DNA from 2 places in the Candidatus Pelagibacter sp. PS_41 genome. Region 2 is predicted to be linked to the other one. Evidence: riboswitches for the same ligand, from Rfam matches in the RefSeq annotation. Region 2 holds a riboswitch; the other holds the start of a gene.
The links. Region 2 has a riboswitch for S-adenosylmethionine ahead of AC5SL8_RS03035 (O-acetylhomoserine aminocarboxypropyltransferase/cysteine synthase family protein). Riboswitches for the same ligand answer to the same signal wherever they lie in the genome.

Region 1: linked by a shared signal. The riboswitch ahead of AC5SL8_RS03785 (homocysteine S-methyltransferase family protein) and the one ahead of AC5SL8_RS03035 (O-acetylhomoserine aminocarboxypropyltransferase/cysteine synthase family protein) in region 2 are both predicted to bind S-adenosylmethionine.

What each region holds. Positions count from the first base shown of each region.
Region 1 is NZ_CM182062.1:681,644-685,068, forward strand. Features, by position in the region: gene AC5SL8_RS03785 (homocysteine S-methyltransferase family protein) at 4-1,065, opposite strand; SAM riboswitch class V at 1,132-1,196, opposite strand; gene AC5SL8_RS03790 (DUF1737 domain-containing protein) at 1,489-1,695, opposite strand; gene AC5SL8_RS03795 (hypothetical protein) at 2,137-3,102, shown strand; gene AC5SL8_RS03800 (hypothetical protein) at 3,296-3,425, opposite strand, start outside.
Region 2 is NZ_CM182062.1:557,682-561,106, forward strand. Features, by position in the region: gene argC (N-acetyl-gamma-glutamyl-phosphate reductase) at 1-329, opposite strand, end outside; gene rpsI (30S ribosomal protein S9) at 363-803, opposite strand; gene rplM (50S ribosomal protein L13) at 805-1,266, opposite strand; SAM riboswitch class V at 1,406-1,474, shown strand; gene AC5SL8_RS03035 (O-acetylhomoserine aminocarboxypropyltransferase/cysteine synthase family protein) at 1,479-2,780, shown strand; gene AC5SL8_RS03040 (COX15/CtaA family protein) at 2,788-3,425, opposite strand, start outside.

The sequences.
Region 1 (3,425 bases), 120 kb from region 2:
TATTTACGCTTTGTCTCCATATTCAGTCATATGTTTTGGAATTCTTTTATTTTTTCCATACATAAAATGATTTTCCATGTTCTCTCGATATTTACTTGCTGGAACAGTTAAACCAATTGACTCAGCAACTTCCCTAATCAACATTGGGTTTGCTCCACAGCATACTCCAAGGTAATTAATACCTAGCTCATAAGCATCTTTTGCAAATTTTCCTATTTCATATCTATTACAAAAGTGTGGGTCCAATGCTGTTGGAAACGTTCTTCCATGAGGTGATGGACATGCACAATTACTTCGATCTGGTAGATTAAAAAATGTTGGGTAATCTTCACTGGTTCTATAAGGAATAGGTAATGCTCCAACATGACATTTAACTGCTTTTCTAATTTCTTTTAAAAAAGGAAACATAGTAGCAGGTCCTCTAAAACAATTTAAACCTACAACATCGGCCCCTAATTGCTCTAGCTCTTTACAGGTATCAACAACTGATTTTCCATCTCTCATTTTATTTTCACCCATTGGAGATATGGTTAATACAGTTGGTAAACCTGTTTTTTTCATTATCTCTAAAGCTTTAAAAGCTTCTTCAGCATAATAAAAAGTTTCACCAATTAACATATCAGCACCTTCTTCAACGGCCCAACCAATCATCTCTGCAAACATTCCTTCAACTTCTTTTTGAGATTGTGGATCATTATGTTTCCAGATATTTGAATTTGAAATATTACCTGCCATCAAATTTGGTTTTGATCCTTTAGGAGTATCTAGTGCTACTTTTTTAGCAATTTTTAATGCTGAACGATTTAGTGGTTCAAGAAGTTCTTCCTTACCAATAACACGCATTTTTTCTCTGTGTCCATTATAAGTAAAGGCCTCAACTACATCAGATCCTGCGTGTTGAAATTCTCTATGTAAGTTCTCTAAAACTTCAGGATGATCTAATGACACCATTGGAACAAATTCCCCTGATGACATGTAGCCACGTCTTTCTATCTCAAATAAAAAACCTTCTGCGCATATAACCGGTCCTTTATCTAATCTTTCTTTTAATTTATTTGTGCTCATTTTTTTTCCTCTTGTTTTGGAGAAAAAAGGTCACAAAATAATAAGAGGTTATATTCATAGGCCTCTTTTCTCCTTTTTAGTGCTTAAGCAAATGCAGGGCGCACAATATGGTTCAACTGCCCGGCTTAATTTTATGAAAGATAAAAAAAAACCACCTGTCTAAAGCGGTGGTTGAAGCGTCGCTTTAGCAGGATTTATAACGCGCTCTGCAATTTAACTTAACTCAGCGCAATTACATATAATCAACTTTCTCTCAAAATGTCAAATGAAATAGATGATGGTTAGAATTAGAAGGATAATGACAATCCAAATAGTAAGATTAGTTAAAAACTGCTTTAATTTAGAATTAGATTGTAGAAAAGCTGGGAGTACTAATAAGAGTATCCCTAGCATATAAACAAAGGGTATTATCTGATCTGCCATTTATATCGATGATAACTTCATCTTTTTGGAATACTTTTTCTGAGGTGAATTTTTTATAACTGCTTGAGCACAACGCATGACCCCTCTTTTTTTATCAAAGGTCATTTTGGGTTCACCATACAATTTCCATCCATTGGATATGGCCTCCGTGACACGATGGCAAAATTCTGAAGTGTCGTCACTTGTAATAAATCTATAACCTTTCATAATCAGACCTTAACAAGTCCTAAATCGGGTGTCTATATCTAGGACGATTGTTACTTAATGAAATAGTAAGATTAGTTAAGAATTTTTGTAACAGAGAATCTTTTAAATACTTTTATCAGTAAATTCATATAACTCATTAAGCGTTATACTTGTGTTAATTATAAGCCTCTATTAAATGAAATTTAAGTTATTATTCAGCTAGACAAAATCATTAATTAATATACATAACGATGAATCAACTCCTCTTAAAACTTATTATTAAATTCTCTAGCTAGACTTCAACTTCGAATAATATAAAAATTGATGAATCAACTCGCCCCAAAGTAAACTAATAAACTTAACTATAGATATATTTTTACCAACCTATTAAATCGACCTTAAGACTAAGAATCGTTCGAAATGAAAAACAATAAAAAAAACATAAAATAGGAAAATAGAAAAATGGAAATGACCTTAATATATACGATAGTAGGCTTTGCTTTAGCGGGGTACAGTGTTATTGCAAATGACTCAATTCAAACATTGGGAACTTTTATCGCGTCAAAACAAAAATGGTTTAAATGGTACACTCTTGCTAGTGCAGCATCATTTGTAATGATACTTGCTATTACTTGGGGTTGGTACAGTAATAATGGAGATATCTCTTACGGTAGATTAACAAGAATACCTTTCCAAGAAATACAATGGTACCACGCAGTGGCACCAGGAATACTTCTTATATTAACAAGAGTAGGTATACCTGTTTCAACAACCTTCTTAGTTTTATCAGCTTTTGCCTCAACGGTAGTACTTGAGAAGATGCTTATGAAAAGTGTTGTCGGCTACGGTCTTGCTGCAGCTGCTGCTTATATTTGTTGGATTGTTATCTCTAAATTTATTAATGAAAAATTAGATGAAGTTAGTGACAAATGGATTTCCTTTTGGCGTAACTCTGTATGGGTAACTTCAGGCTGGTTATGGTGGGTTTGGTTATCTCATGATGTAGCAAACATTGCTGTATACCTTCCAAGACAATTAGATGTTTCTCTTTTATTAGTTGTTCTGGGTTACTTTACAGTATTACTTTTTTATATCTTCTACATTCATGGAGGAACTATTCAAAAGGTTGTCTTAGAAAAAACTGGCACAAGGTATGCAAGATCAGCAACTATTATTAATATTATTTATGCTGCTGTTCTTTATTACTTTAAAGAGCTTAATGATTTACCCATGTCAACAACTTGGGTATTTGTTGGTCTATTATGTGGAAGAGAGTTAGCAATCGCATCAATGAATAAAGACTATAAGTTCAAATATGTGTTTCCACTAATTGGTAAAGACTTTCTTAAAATGATATTCGGATTAAGTGTGTCAGTTGGAATTGTACTTGCAATTCACTACATCATAATTCCAAATAATTGGTTTTAAGTTTTAAGACAATTAACATTTAATTATTAGCTCTAAGCATTTAATTTATTGCTTAGGGCTTAATAATTTAAGTAAAATAGTTTCAAGTATTAATTATTTAAGCTTAAACCTTGAGCACAAAAACTTAAAGATCGTATAGTTAAATTTCCCAAGACCGTAGGAATTTGGTTCTATTTTTTTAGTCTTTAATTTTTTAGTTTTTTTCTTCTTCATGGCTAATATGGTTTTGTGTTTCATTTGAATGTTTAAGATTATAGCAATCTGTGCAAAGTAAGATCACTTCTGGTCCAGAGCTTACTTGTGTTAAGATGGCTGTATCATCT
Region 2 (3,425 bases):
TATAAGGATGCATTATTAAGTCTAAAATCTGCTGCCAAATCAATTAGCACATTATGTTTTAATAAACTATTAGATATAGATTGTGCCTCACCATTTGGTAATGCAGTAAATACCAAGTCTATTTCTTTTAAAAATGATTTATTAAATTTAGTAATCTTTGGTAAATTTTTTGATTTTAATGATTTTTCATAACTAGCAATTTTCTTACCAACAGATGAGCTACCACATAAATATTTTATATTAATATTTTTGTGCTTAACTAATAACTTTATTAATTGAACACCAATATAACCAGTAGAACCAGCAACTAAAACATTAAGCTTAGGCATTGTTTATTATAACTATTTTGAAATAAAAAAGAATTATCTTTTCGAGAATTGGAAGCTTCTTCTAGCTTTTTTACGACCAGGTTTTTTTCTTTCAACAGATCTTGAGTCTCTGGTGTTAAGTTTCTCTGTTTTTAGTGTACTTCTTAGTTCTGAGTCAAATAATATTAAGGCTTTTGCAATACCGTGAACCATTGCTCCTGCCTGTCCTGTGTGACCGCCTCCAGCAACACTACATCTAACATCATATGCTGTTGCTTGATTAATGATTTCAAAAGGTCTTGTGATTTGCATTTTATGACTACCACTAGTGAAGTATTCATCCATTGTTCGACCATTAACATAAATTTTACCAGTCCCTTTTTTTAACCAAATTTTAGCAATTGATTTTTTTCTTCTGCCAGTAGCATATTTACTATCTTTAAAATCTAACTTGATCTTAGGTTTTTTTGATATTGTTTGTGCTGTTTGTTCCATATTAATTTCTAATTAAATTTTTACTATTTAATTTTCCTAAATCTAAAAGTTTGGGATTTTGAGCTGCATGAGGATGCTCTTCACCAGCATAAATTTTAACTTTAGTTAATTGCTTTCTACCAAGAACACCTCCTGGTAACATTCTTTTAACCGCTAATTTTAAAGTCTCTCCTGGTTTATTCTTTTCTAATAGTTTTTCAGGAGTTATTTCTTTAATTCCACCTGGGTGGCCCGTATGTCTATAGTATTTTTTGTCTTTAAATTTTTTTCCAGTAAATTTTGCATGTTCTATATTTTTAACAACTACAAAGTCTCCATCATCCATGTGAGGTGTGTAAGTAGTTTTGTTTTTTCCCCTAACAATCATTGCTATTATAGATGCTAATCTTCCAACAACTGCTCCTTTAGCATCAATTTCAAACCAATTACTTGTTAATTCGCTACTTTTTAAAAATTTAGTCATGGTGCGAGGATTAATACTATTAATAATTATAAAGTCAATTTTATATTTCTCTTGCAATATAGCCATTTAATGGTAACTTTTATTTGCCGATTTGTTCCTATTGCAGGCTAATAATTGCTAAAAAGGATTTTTTACGCACATTTTCGGTAGGCGCATTTGAACTGTATTGTACGCCTTGCATAAAGCAAAAGTACTAAAAAAGGAGTATTAAGATGAGTACAAAAAGACAAAACCCAGAAACTATAGCATTGCACGGTGGTGATTATAGAAGTGACCCAACTACAAAAGCTGTAGCTGTCCCAATTTATAGAACAACTTCATATCTATTTGATAGCACTGAGCATGCAGCCAATTTATTTGGTCTAAAAGAGTTTGGAAATATCTACACAAGAATTATGAATCCAACAAATGATGTTCTTGAAAAAAGACTTGCTGCCTTAGATGGTGGATTAGCAAGTTTAACTGTTTCTTCGGGTCAAACAGCTTCAACATTTGCTATTTTGAATGTTGCTCAAGCTGGCGATAATATTGTTAGTTCTACAGATCTTTATGGTGGAACTGTTTCATTGTTTACTCATACATTGAGCAAGCTTGGTATTGAAGTTAGATATGCAGATCCAGCAGATCCTAAAAACTTTGAAAAAGCAATAGATGGTAAAACTAGAGCTTTTTATGGGGAAACATTACCCAATCCATATTTAAGAGTATTTCCTATTAAAGAAGTTTCTGATATTGGAAAAAAATATAATATACCATTAATAGTTGATAACACGGCCGCTCCTATCATCTGTAAGCCAATAGAACATGGTGCAGCTGTAGTAGTTTATTCACTTACAAAATATATAGGTGGACATGGTACAGTTGTAGGTGGAGCACTAATTGATGGTGGAAATTTTGATTGGACAGCTAATCCAAAAAGACAACCACTGTTTAATGAACCTGATGCAAGCTATGGTGGCGTAGTTTGGGGTAAGGCAGTTCCTGAATTAACTGGTGCCAATGTATCCTTTGCTGTTAGAGCAAGAGTTACTCTTTTGAGAGATCTTGGAGCTGCATTAGCGCCTGATAATGCTTTTGGAATAATTCAAGGACTTGAAACAGTAGCCTTGAGGATGAAACAACATTGCTCTAATGCTGAAAAAACAGTGGGTCACTTATCTAAACATAAAAAAGTTGCTAGAGTGATTTACCCAACCAAATATGAAGGAGATATTGGTAAAAGAGCAAAAAAATATCTTAATGGGGGAAATGGTGCTTTAATAGGAATAGAACTAAAAGGTGGTATTGAGTCTGGTAAGAAATTTATAGAAGCTTTAAAGATGTTTTATCATGTGGCAAATATAGGAGATGCTAGAAGCTTAGCTATACATCCAGCAACAACAACTCATAGCCAACTCACAGAGCAAGAATTAAGTGCTGCAGGAGTTACGCCTGGATATATAAGACTGTGTATAGGATTAGAACATATTGACGATATAATAGATGATCTTGATCAAGCACTTAACGCTTCATAACAATTCTTTATCGTTTTAAAAAACCTCTTGAGTTTTTATAAATGAGTAAAATATAGGTTGTTAATACAAAAATAGAACCTAACTGGTGTAGTGATGCATACTTTATTTCTACACCAGATATTAATGTAATAATTCCTAATAATATTTGAATAAGTAAAGCTGTATCAAAAAGAATTATATTTTTTATGGCAACTCCTTCTTTAATAAATAAATAGTTAATAATCATAACAAGGATCAGAAGCAGATAGGCAGTTGATCTATGTAAAAATTGAATAATAGAAGTATTATAAAATGACTCAGAGGTAAAAAAATCTAATAATAAAACATCATTTGGAAAAAATGTACCATTCATATCTGGCCAAGTATTATAAATTAAACCTCCATCTAAACCTGACAGAAAAGCTCCCAATATAATTTGAATAATAATTAATAAAAAAATAAATAACAAAAAGGATTGTGGAATTTTATAATCTAATTTTTTAATATCAAAAAAATCTAAAATATACCAAAAAATTAAACATAAGATAAAAAGTGCAAGTGATAAATGAATTGCCAATCTAAAATGACTAACATCATTATTTTGTGTTAATCCACTAGTAACCATAAACCAACCTAAAAATCCCTGCAGACATATAAGAAAAAATA